3 regions of the Rhodobacter sp. P1_C2 genome follow, and region 2 is predicted to be linked to each of the others. Evidence: riboswitches for the same ligand, from Rfam matches in the RefSeq annotation. Region 2 holds a riboswitch; each other region holds the start of a gene.
What was found. A riboswitch is a leader RNA that binds a small molecule or an ion and turns the genes downstream of it on or off. The one in region 2 is predicted to bind cobalamin.
Positions count from the first base shown of each region.

Region 1: another riboswitch for cobalamin. It lies ahead of AC1DZT_RS21180 (DUF1636 family protein); the one in region 2 lies ahead of AC1DZT_RS00750 (aromatic ring-hydroxylating oxygenase subunit alpha).
Region 3: another riboswitch for cobalamin. It lies ahead of AC1DZT_RS21245 (CbtB domain-containing protein); the one in region 2 lies ahead of AC1DZT_RS00750 (aromatic ring-hydroxylating oxygenase subunit alpha).

Region 1 is NZ_JBFUAG010000015.1:51,762-55,616, reverse strand. Features, by position in the region: gene cobN (cobaltochelatase subunit CobN) at 1-11, opposite strand, end outside; gene cobW (cobalamin biosynthesis protein CobW) at 13-1,041, opposite strand; gene AC1DZT_RS21180 (DUF1636 family protein) at 1,043-1,393, opposite strand; cobalamin riboswitch at 1,475-1,683, opposite strand; gene cobO (cob(I)yrinic acid a,c-diamide adenosyltransferase) at 1,721-2,365, shown strand; gene AC1DZT_RS21170 (HAD family hydrolase) at 2,362-2,964, shown strand; gene AC1DZT_RS21165 (cobyric acid synthase) at 2,961-3,855, shown strand, end outside.
Region 2 is NZ_JBFUAG010000001.1:150,642-154,496, reverse strand. Features, by position in the region: gene AC1DZT_RS00760 (oxidoreductase) at 1-97, shown strand, start outside; gene AC1DZT_RS00755 (amidohydrolase) at 101-1,666, shown strand; cobalamin riboswitch at 1,739-1,936, shown strand; gene AC1DZT_RS00750 (aromatic ring-hydroxylating oxygenase subunit alpha) at 2,032-3,270, shown strand; gene AC1DZT_RS00745 (FAD-binding oxidoreductase) at 3,274-3,855, shown strand, end outside.
Region 3 is NZ_JBFUAG010000015.1:65,220-69,074, forward strand. Features, by position in the region: gene AC1DZT_RS21235 (cobyrinate a,c-diamide synthase) at 1-1,138, shown strand, start outside; gene cobA (uroporphyrinogen-III C-methyltransferase) at 1,135-1,854, shown strand; cobalamin riboswitch at 1,946-2,160, shown strand; gene AC1DZT_RS21245 (CbtB domain-containing protein) at 2,193-2,363, shown strand; gene AC1DZT_RS21250 (CbtA family protein) at 2,392-3,144, shown strand; gene cobF (precorrin-6A synthase (deacetylating)) at 3,141-3,855, shown strand, end outside.

The sequences.
Region 1 (3,855 bases), on a different contig from region 2:
ACGACGTGCATCTCAGGCCCCCAGAACCGCGCGGATGGCGGCTTCGTCGATGTCGCCCTGTTCGGCGATCACCACCAGATGCGAGCTGCGCGGCGTGGTGCCCCAGAGCCGGTCGTATTGCGTGCGGATCCGCTCGCCCACGGCCTGTACCAAGAGGCGCATCGGCTTGCCCTTGACCGCGACATAGCCCTTGACGCGCAGGATCTTCTGGTCGCGCGCCAGTTTCAGGATTGCGGCGGTCAGATCCTCGACCGAGGCGACCTCGGCAAGTTCGACGACGATCGAGTTGAAATCGTCATGTTCGTGGCCGTCCTCGCCGTCGTGGTGGCTGGGCCGGCCGGCGAGGTCGTCCTCGGCTGCGGCGTTGAGGCCAAGGATCACCCGCGGGTCGATCACCCCTTCGCTCATCGTCAGGATCGGCAGCTTGCGGCCCTTTTCGGCGGCCTCGGCGGTGACGACCTCGCGGGCGGCGGCGACACCAGCCTCACCGGCCAGATCGGCCTTGGTCAGAAGCACGATATCGGCGCAGGCGATCTGATCCTCGAATACCTCGCCCAAAGGCGTGTCATGTTCGCCCGCGGCGATCTGCGCCGGGGTCAGCTCGCCCGCGAAATGGCCTGCGGCCACCGCCTCGGCATCGGCCAGGGTGATCACGCCATCGACGGTGATCAGGCTGCGGATGCCCGGCCAGTCAAAGGCCTTGAGCAAGGGCTTGGGCAAAGCCAGGCCCGAGGTTTCGATCAGGATATGATCGGGGCGCTTGGGCAGGGCCAGCAAAGCCTCGATCGTCGGGATGAACTCGTCCGCGACGGTGCAGCAGATGCAGCCATTGGCCAGCTCGACGATATTCTCGGTCGGGCAATTCTCGTCGGCGCAAGAGCGCAGGATATCGCCATCGACACCCACGGTGCCGAATTCATTGACCAGAACGGCCAGGCGCTTGCCTTGCGGATTGGCCATAAGGTGCCGGATCAGCGTGGTTTTCCCCGCGCCAAGGAAGCCTGTGATCACCGTGACGGGAATTTTTGCAAGATCGGTCATGTCAGACCTCCATAGGGGGAATGCGGGCGATGGATTGTTTGCGGAAGATCACCGGACGTTCGCGCCAGGGCACCAGACCATCCGAGGTGCGCGCATAGGCGGCGGCCCCGGCGAGAATATCGGCGGCGTTCTCCTCCGACATCCGGCCATAGACATAGCCCCAGGCGCCGGGTTTGGACAGGGCGACCGAAGCGCCGGTGTTGCAGGCCGAAAGACAGTCGACCGGCAGGACCTGAACCCCTTCGGGAACCGGCAGGGCGGCGATGGCAGCCCAAAGCCGGGCGCCCATGCAGGGGCCCTCCTCGGCCAGCCCGGCCTTGCAGGTCATGCAGATATGCAGTCGCGCGGTCATCTTCCTCCCACGGGGCAATCTCTGGGGGCAATGCCGCGAAAAGGGGGAAAACCCCCAACTCGCCACGGCACACCCCGTCCGTCAAAGTCTCAGGTGCTGGCAGGTCTCCCGGCTTGCGGAGCTGGGTTTCCCCCGGTCGCCCGCCTTCCCGGTTTCCCAGTGGCTTGGACGACCTCTCCGGTCACGGTCGCGGGGGCGGCTGCTTCCCAGGTTTTCACCTGTCGCATTCCCTTTTCGCCTGTCGTAAGAGTATCAGTCTCAAAACGGGCACCAGCACCGCCGTACCTCTGGCAGGATGGGCGCATAACGTCAAGGACACGAGCCGCCATGTCATCTGTTGAAACCGACACCTCGCCTGAAAATACCGTCAATCCGGATGCGCGCCACAATGCCAAGATGGCCAAGAAGAAGGCCGCGCGCGACAAGATCATGGCGGGCAAGGCCGGCGATCACGGGCTGATCATCGTTCATACCGGCACGGGCAAGGGCAAATCCTCCTCCGGTTTCGGGATGATCCTGCGCTGTGTCGCGCATGAGATGCCCTGCGCCGTGGTCCAGTTCATCAAGGGCGCCTGGGATACCGGCGAGCGGCGCTTGCTCACCGAAAACTTCGCCGATCTTTGCGAGTTTCATGCGATGGGTGAAGGCTTTACCTGGGAAACCCAGGACCGCGCCCGCGACATTGCCGCAGCCCAGGCCGGCTGGGCCAAGGCCAAGGATCTGATCCGTGACCCCGACATCCGCTTTGTCCTGCTGGACGAGATCATCATCGCGATGCGTTACGATTACATCAACGTCGATGAGGTCGTGGCCTTTCTGAAGGCCGAGAAACCGCCCCTGACCCATGTCTGCCTGACCGGCCGCGGCGCCTCGGACGCGCTGATCGAGGCCGCCGATCTGGTCACCGAGATGACCCTGGTCAAGCACCCCTTCCGCTCCGGCATCAAGGCCCAGCCGGGGGTTGAGTTTTGAAACTGGTCGCCTGGGATTTCGACGGCGTGCTGAACCGCGGCTATGCCCATGGCTTCGAGGCCTGGCAAAGGACTTTCGAGGAAGATCTCGGCGTCTCGGCCCGGGATTTCACCGATTTCGTCTATAACGAGCGCAATTTCGTCCCGGTTCTGACCGGAAAGCTCGACCTGATGGCGCTTCTGGCCGATTACGTCGCGGCATACGAGGTGCCGCACAGCCCGCGCGTGGTGCTGGACTATTGGCTCGCCAAGGACGCCAATCTGGACATGCAGGTTCTGGGCTGGCTTCAGGCCTGCGCCCTGCCCGGCGTCATCGCCACCAACAACGAGACCCACCGCGCCGATCACATCTGGCATGGCCTGGCTCTGTCGCAGCACTTCCGCCATATCTTCGCCTCGGGCCGGATGGGGGTGAAGAAGCCCGACGCCGGGTTCTTTGCCGAGATCGAATCCTGGTCCGGCCATGCGCCGGAGGAGATTCTGTTGATCGACGATGCCGCAAGGAACATCGAGGCCGCCCGCGCCCGCGGCTGGCAGGTCTTTCACTTCACCGAGGAAACCCGGCACCACCTGCCCGAGGTTCTGGGCGTAACCCCATGACAGCCTTCATGATTCAAGGTGCCGGCTCCAATGTCGGCAAGTCGCTGATCGTAGCCGGCCTCTGCCGCGCCGCAAGGTTGCGCGGGCTGTCCGTGGCACCCTTCAAGCCGCAGAACATGTCGAACAATGCCGCTGTGACGGTGGATGGCGGCGAGATCGGCCGTGCCCAGGCCCTGCAGGCGCTGGCTTGCGGGCTGGAGCCGCATACCGACATGAACCCGGTGCTTCTGAAACCGGAATCCGAGGTCGGCAGCCAGGTCGTCGTGCAGGGCAAGCGCATCGCCACCGTCAAGGCGCGCGACTATGCCGCGCTGAAGCCCAGCCTGATGGCCCCGGTTCTGGAAAGTTTTCAACGCCTTGCCGCCCGGCATGACCTGGTGATCGTCGAAGGCGCAGGCTCTCCGGCGGAAGTGAACCTGCGTGCCGGTGACATCGCCAACATGGGCTTTGCCGAGGCCGCTGGCGTGCCGGTGATCCTGGTCGGCGACATCGACCGTGGCGGGGTGATCGCCCAGCTGGTGGGCACACAAGCCGTGCTGTCGCCCGCTGACAATGCCCGGATCAAAGGCTTTCTGATCAACAAGTTCCGCGGCGATCCTCGTCTGTTTGACGAGGGTTACCGGCTGATCGAATCCCGCACCCTCTGGCCCGGCTTCGGTGTCCTGCCCTATTTCCCGCAAGCCTGGCGCTTGCCCGCCGAAGACGCGCTCGACATCGTGGCCTCCACCGGCGCGGGCGTGAAGATCGCCTGCCTGCAACTCTCGCGCATCGCCAATTTCGACGACCTCGACCCGCTGAAATCCGAACCCGGCCTGCAGGTCCAGATGATCCGCGCCGGCGAGGCGATCCCCGGCGATTGCGCTTTGGTCATCATCCCCGGCAGCAAATCCA
Region 2 (3,855 bases):
CACGTTCGCCGGCCACCGCTATGCCCGCGAGCTGGATGAGGCCGACATCGGCGACGCGATGCCCTTCCGTCGCGAAGTCACCAGATTGGAGGATTAGGCCATGTCAGAGCCACATATCCTGCGCGGCCTGCGCTTCTTCGGGCAGGAGGGCAGCCATGATCTGACCTTTCGGGACGGTCTGATCACCGCCGTCACCCCTGCCGAGGGCGCGGGCACCCTTGCCCTGCCCGCCTTCCGCGACGGCCACCTGCATCTCTTCCCTGGCGGCGTGACGCTGGAGCAGGTCAACCTCGCCCATATCCACGACGCCGAGGCGCTGCGGGCCGCCCTGCTGCCGCGGGCCAGTGCCACCCCGGCGGGCGAGCTGATCTGTGCCTATGCCGCCAACTACGACCTGCTCGGCGCCCAGCGCCCCGACCGTCACGCATTGGATGCGATCCTGCCCGACCAGCCGCTTTGCATCGCCGCGACCGATTTTCACTGCGCCTGGGCCAATACCGCCGCCCTGCGGCTGGCCGGCATCCTCGCGGGGGCCGATGCCGGGCCGGGGTCGGAGGTGGTGATGGGACCCGACGGGCTTGCCACCGGCGAGCTGCGCGAGTTTGCCGCGATGAACCTGGTGCGCAACCTCGGGCCCTCGGGCGGGCGGGAAAGCCTGGCCCTGTCGGGGTTGGAACCGGAGGCGGTCACCCAGGCGCAACGGGCGCGCGACAAGGAAACGCTGAGGCGCGCCATCGCGGAATGCCTGCGCCACGGCATCACCTCGGTCGTCAACATGGACGGCAACCTTTATCTTGCCGATCTGCTGAGCGAGATGGCGGACGAGGGTCTGCCGCTGGACATCAGCCTGCCGATGACTTTGGTGCCGGGGCAAAGCGACGAACGCCGTCGCGCGCTGCTGACCTGTGCCGGGCGTGCGCCGGTCGGACGGCTCAGCTTCGGCCGGGTCAAGATGTTCATGGACGGGGTTTTCGACACCTGGACCGCCTTTCGCACCGACGATTACCCCGACCGCCCCGGCTTCCGCTCTGCCCCGCTTTTCACGCCCGAGGAATTTGCCCGCAACTGCATCGAGGCTGATGCGCTTGGCCTCAGCATCGCCACCCATGCGGTGGGCGATGGTGCGGTGCGCGCGGCGCTGGATGGCTATGAGGCGGCGATCCGGACCAATCGCAGCCGCATCCGTCACCAGATCGAACATATCGACATGATCCACCCCGACGACCTGCCCCGGCTGGCGGCTCTGGGTGTCACCGCCTCGATGCAGCCGGTGCATCCGCCGGGGCTGGCCGGGCTGCCGCTGGAGCCGACCATTTCCATCATGTCGCCCGAGCGCTGGGGCGATACCTTCGCCTGGAAGGCGATCGCGGCGCAGGGGGTCAAGCTGGTCTTCGGCACCGATTGGCCGGTCTCGCCCCTGTCGCCCTTCCATGCTCTCCATTGCGCCCTGTCGCGCCAGCCCTGGTCCGCGGGCGTGCTGGACCAGCGCATACCGCTGAGCGCGGCGCTGGCTGCCTATACCGAAGGCCGAAACCTGGCCCCCGGCGCCCCCGCCGACCTGATTCTCGTCGAGGGCGACCCTGCCGCCCTCGCCCATGACCCGCAGGCCTGCCGGATACTGCGCGTGATCAGCCGGGGCCAGCAGGTCTGGCCGCCCGCAATTTGAGCGCGCCCGCGCCCCGCGTCTCCGCCGCGCCTTGGCATGTCGCAAATGATCTATCCGGTCCGCTTGCGACATGCTCTATAGGCCGGGTAAGGTGCCATCGGCGACGGTGGAGAATTGGGAAGCCGGTGAAAAGCCGGCGCTGCCCCCGCAACGGTGACGGAAAAAGCGGCGTGACGGGAGGCCACTGAAGCTCGCTTCGGGAAGGTGTCGCGCCGGGACTGCAAGGTCCTGATCCGCAGCCCGGAAACCAGCCTTGCACCAGACGTCACGCCCCGGGGCGATTGGCGACGCGGGAGGACGCGTTGCCGGTCGGTCCACTTCCACAATCGTTCCGCGCGGGGAGGCGCGGACCACATAGGTGCAACATGCTGAAGACCGCCGAAATCCGCGCCGAACTTGATGCGCGCCGCCCCAATTACTCGCTGACCCGCGCGCTTTACTGCGACGAGGGGGTTTATGAGGCCGATCTGGAGCAGATCTTTTACCGCGAATGGCTGTTCGCCGTGCCCTCTGCCGAAGTGGCCAAGACCGGCGCCTTTGCGACGCTGCAGGTCGGGGCCTATCCGGTGGTGATCACCCGGGGCAACGACGGCATGGTCCGCGCCTTTCACAACGTCTGCCGCCACCGTGGCCAGCGGCTCTGCGCCAAGGAAAACGGCAGCTCGCCGAAGCTGGTCTGCCCCTATCACCAATGGACCTATGACCTTGACGGCAAACTGCTTTACGCCCGCGACATGCAGGAAGGCTTCGACCCCGCTGCCCATGGCCTGAAGAAGGTGCATTGCGTCGATCTGGGCGGGATGATCTTCATTTGCCTCGCCCAGGTGCCGCCGCCGATCGCCGATCTGGCCAAGGTGATGATGACCTACCTTGCGCCCTCGGGGCTGAAGGATGCCAAGGTGGCCTATTCCTCGACCATCGTCGAAAAGGGCAACTGGAAACTGGTGCTGGAAAACAACCGCGAGTGCTATCACTGCGGCGGCTCGCACCCCTCGCTCTGCCGGACCTATTCCGACAATCCGCGGATGACGGCGATGGAAGGGCCGGATTCGGCCTCGCCCGACATCCTCGCCCACTGGACGCGCTGCGAGGCGGCGGGTCTGCCCTCGCGCTTCGTCAACCATCCCGACATGCAATGGCGCCTGGCGCGGATCCCGCTTCTGAACAACGCCGAAAGCTACACGATGGACACCAAGGCCGCCGTGTCGAAGAAAATGGGCAAGATGCCCTTCAACGACGCCGGCAGCCTGTTGTTCTTCCACTATCCCAACACCTGGAACCACTTCCTGGCCGATCACGCCATCACCTTCCGGGTGCTGCCGATCTCCGCCACCGAGACCCAGGTCACCACTTTCTGGCTGGTGCCCAAGGATGCGGAAGAAGGCGTGGATTACGACCTGAAGAACCTGACCGAGGTCTGGATCAACACCAATGACGAAGACCGCGTCGTGGTCGAGGAAAACCAGAAGGGCATCCTGTCGCCCGCCTACGAGCCCGGCCCCTATTCCGCCGTTCAGGAAGAAGGTGTCATCCAGTTCGTCGATTGGTATTGTGGCGTGATGGGCGACCGTCTGGCGCCGAAACCTGCCCTGGCTGCGGAGTAAATCATGGCCAAGTCGCGTCTGAACTGGTCCGTCGAACCCTGGAACGATTCCGAGCTTCTGGAATGCGCGATGATCGTGCCAGAGAATGACGACACCGCGTCCTTCACCTTCCGCGCGCCTTCGGGCGCGTGGTTCGACTATCAGCCGGGACAGTTCATCACGCTGGATCTGCCAGTGGACCCCAAGAAAGGGCCCGCTGGCAATGTGCAGCGGACCTATACGATCTCCTCCTCGCCCTCGCGGCCCCTGTCGATTTCGATCACGGTGAAGGCGCAAAGCACCTCGATCGGGACGCGCTGGATGCTGGACCATCTGAAGCCGGGGATGAAGATCCGCGCCTTTGGTCCGGCGGGGATTTTCAGCTTCCATCGCCATCCGGCGAAGAAGTACCTCTTCATCTCGGCCGGGTCGGGCATCACGCCGATGATGTCGATGACGACCTGGGCCTGGGATTCGGGCGAGATGCCGGACATCGTGTTCGTCCACGCCGCGCGCCGCCCGTCGGAGATCATCTTCCGCGAAAGGCTGGAGCAGTTCGCCAACCGCGTGCCCGGCTTGCAGCTGCGCTTCACGGTGGAAGAGCCC
Region 3 (3,855 bases), on a different contig from region 2:
GGGGCGCGAGTCCTTCAACCTTGATTCCTGGGCCATGACGGCGCCGATGGTGGCGGGGCTGCTCGGCAAGGGCGCGGGTGCCGATCTGGTGATTGCCGAAGGCTCGATGGGGCTGCATGACGGCGTGGCCTTGCCGGGCGAATGGGGGCGGGGGGCGAGTGCCGATCTGGCCTTGCACCTCGATTGGCCGGTGGTTCTGGTGATCGACGCTTCCGGTCAGGCGCAGACGGCGGGGGCGGTGGCGCTGGGGCTTTTGGCCTATCGGCCGGGCTTGCGGCTGGCAGGGGTGGTGCTGAACAAGGTCGCCTCGCCACGGCATGAGAAACTGCTCCGCGCCGGGATCGAGGCGGCGGGCATTCGCGTTCTGGGGGCCTTGCCGCGTCTGGCCTCGGTCGAACTGCCGGAGCGGCATCTGGGGCTGGTCCAGGCCGAGGAGCTGCCGGAGCTGGATCATCTGCTGGACGAGGCGGCCAAACTGGTGGCGGCGCATGTCGATCTGGCGGCGGTTCTGGCGGCGGCAGGCGTGATGCCGGAGGCTTCCGCCCCCCTGCGCCTGACGCCGCCGGGGCAGCGGATTGCCTTGGCGCGGGATGAGGCGTTTTCCTTTATCTATCCGCATCTTGTCGATGGTTGGCGCCGAGCCGGGGCCGAGGTTCTGCCCTTCTCCCCCCTCGCTGACGAGGCCCCGCCTGAGGCCGATGTCTGCTGGCTGCCGGGGGGCTATCCCGAACTGCATGGCGCGACCTTGGCCCAAGCGGAGCGGTTTCGCGCCGGGTTGCTGGGCTTTGCGGGCCGCATCCATGGCGAATGCGGCGGCTATATGGTGCTGGGCGAGGCGCTGATCGACAAAGCGGGTCAGCGGCACCGGATGGCCGGGTTGCTCGGCCTTGTCACCAGTTTTGAAAAGCGGCGAATGCATCTGGGTTATCGCCTGGCGACTTTGCTCGCGCCGATGCCGGGGCAGGGTGCCGGGGCACGGCTGCGCGGGCATGAATTCCACTACTCCACCATCCTCGCCCAGCCCGACGCGCCTTTGGCCAAGGTTCAGGACGCCGAAGGGGCGGAGGTGGCCGAGGCCGGGTCTTGGCGCGGCCGGGTGTCGGGGTCCTATTTCCATCTGATTGCCGGGGCATCATGAGCGGTTTCGTGTCTTTCGTCTCTTCCGGCCCGGGCGACCCCGAGCTTCTGACCGTCAGGGCGCTGAAGCGGATCGAGGGCGCGGATGCGGTGCTGTTCGATGACCTTTCGTCGGGCCCGATCCTCGCCCATGCCAAGGCCGGGGTCGATCTGGTGGCGGTCGGAAAACGGGCAGGGCGGGTGTCGCCGAAACAGGATCAGGTCAGCCGCCTGCTGGTCGATTACGCGCTGTCGGGGCAAAAGGTGGTGCGGCTGAAATCGGGCGATAGCGGGCTGTTTGGCCGGCTGGAGGAGGAGATCGAGGCCTGCCGCGCGGCGGGCGTCGGATTCGAGATCGTGCCGGGCGTCACCTCCGCCTCGGCGGCGGCGGCGGCGGCGGGAATACCGCTGACGCGCAGGCTGACGGCGCGGCGGGTGCAGTTCGTGACCGGGCACGATGTCTCGGGCGGGCTGCCGGCGGATCTGAACATCGCAGCCTTGGCCGACCCGCAGGCGACGACGGTGATTTTCATGGGAAAACGGACCTTTGCGGCGCTCTCTTCAAAGCTGATCGCAGCCGGCCTGCCGGGAGAGACGCCGGCACTTCTGGCCGAAAGCGTCTCGACCCCGGAACAAAGGCTCAGCCGGGCGACGGTGGCGACGCTGGGCGCCGCCCTGGCCGAGGCGAGCGATGGCCCGGCGCTGATCCTGATCGGCCCCTTGATGGAGGGGATCTGACCCCTACCGAAGTTGGGCGCGGCCCTACCCGAAGATGTCGCGCAAGCGCCGGATCTGCCGCTTTCGGCGCTTGACCCCGAGGCAGATTCCCTGCCAAATGAAGGGGCAAGGTGTCCCATGCACAAAGTGTGGGGACTGAAACGGGAATGCGGACGGATGGACCCGAAGGGGCATCCCAAACCGCAACCGCCCCCGCGACTGTATGCGGCGAGCGGCCTCCAGATGCCACTGACGGGCAACCGTTGGGAAGGCGGAAGGCTGCTGTGACCCGCGAGTCAGGAGACCGGCCCTGCGTGGTTGAAACAAGGCCGTCGGGTGTGACGGCACAGGAGATGAAGATGATGTTGACCCAAACCACCACCGCCGCACGTTCCTCGACCCTGCTGCAGTCGGTTTTCGTGGCGCTGATCGGTGCGACGCTGGTGTTCGCGGCGGGCTTTGCCCATAGCCAGACCCTGCACGACGCCGCCCATGACGCGCGCCACTCGACCGGGTTCCCCTGCCACTGAGGCAGGCCAACTTCCCAAGATGAAACATATGCTGTCCAGCGCGTTGTTCGCTGGCTTTGCGGCGGGGTTGCTGTGCGCCCTGCTGCAATTTCTTTTGGTCGAGCCGAAAATCCTTTTGGCCGAGCGGTATGAATCTGGCGAACTCGTTCATTTTCAAGGCGCTGCGGCCGAAGCTTCACATGACCACGCGATGCCGGGCATGGAAATGCCCGCCACCGATGCCACCGCAGAACCGGCTGACCATGACCATGGCCACGCGCATGGGGCAGGGGAAGAGACCTCTCCGACCCAGCGGCACCTGTTGACGGTGCTGTTCACCGTGCTGACCTATTGCGGCTATGGGCTGCTTCTGATCGCCGGCATCCAGATTGCCGAGGGTCTGGGCCTGACGATCGGCCCGGTTCAGGGCCTGCTTTGGGGTCTTGCGGGCTTTCTGGCCTTCCAGCTGATGCCCGCGCTCGGGCTGGAACCGGAGCTGCCTGGCACGCCCGCCGCCGATCTGGACGCGCGCCAGATCTGGTGGGCCGCAACCGCGGTCTGCACCATCATCGGCCTCTGGTTCATGGCCTATGGCGCGGCGGTCTGGCAAAAGGCCCTTGGACTCGTGGTGCTGGTCGCCCCGCATGTCTGGGGCGCACCGGAGCTGGAAGGCTTCGGCGGCGTCGTGCCGCCCGAGCTTGCCTCGTCCTTCGCCGCGCGCTCGCTGGCGGTGGGTCTGGTGACCTGGGCGGTGCTCGGCAGCCTGACCGTGAAGTTCTGGCATCAGGAGCCGGCCAAGTGAAACATCTGACCCTGATCGGCATCGGCACCGGCAACCCTGACCATCTGACGCTTCAGGCGGTCAAGGCGCTGAACGCGGTCGATCTGGTGATGATCCCGAGAAAAGGCGACAGCAAGGCCGATCTGGCCGAGCTGCGCCGCGCGATCTGCGCCGAGGTGGTGACCAACCCCGCGGTGCAGATCGTCGAGTTCGACCTGCCGGTGCGTGACGCCGAAAACCCGAGCTATCAGACCGGCGTCAACGACTGGCACGACGCGATCGCTGCCGTCTGGCAAGCCACGATGGCGGCGCATCCGGCTTCATCGGTTGCCTTGCTGGTCTGGGGCGATCCGTCGCTTTACGACAGCACCTTGCGGATCGCAGCACGGCTCAGCGATGTGAGCGTCACCGTGGTGCCCGGCATCACCTCGATCCAGGCGCTGACCGCGTCCCATGCGATGCCGCTGAACGAGATCGGCGCCGCCGTCACCATCACCACCGGCCGCCAGCTTCTGGACGGCTGGCCTGAGGGCGCCGATACGCTGGTTATCATGCTGGATGGCAAGTGTTCCTTCCAGGCGCTTGATCCGGCAGGCATTTCCATCTGGTGGGGCGCCTATGTCGGCATGAAGGAAGAGATCATCCTTGCCGGCGATCTGGCCGAGATCGGCCCGAAGATCATCGAAACCCGCGCCGCAGCCCGGGCTGCGCATGGCTGGATCATGGATATCT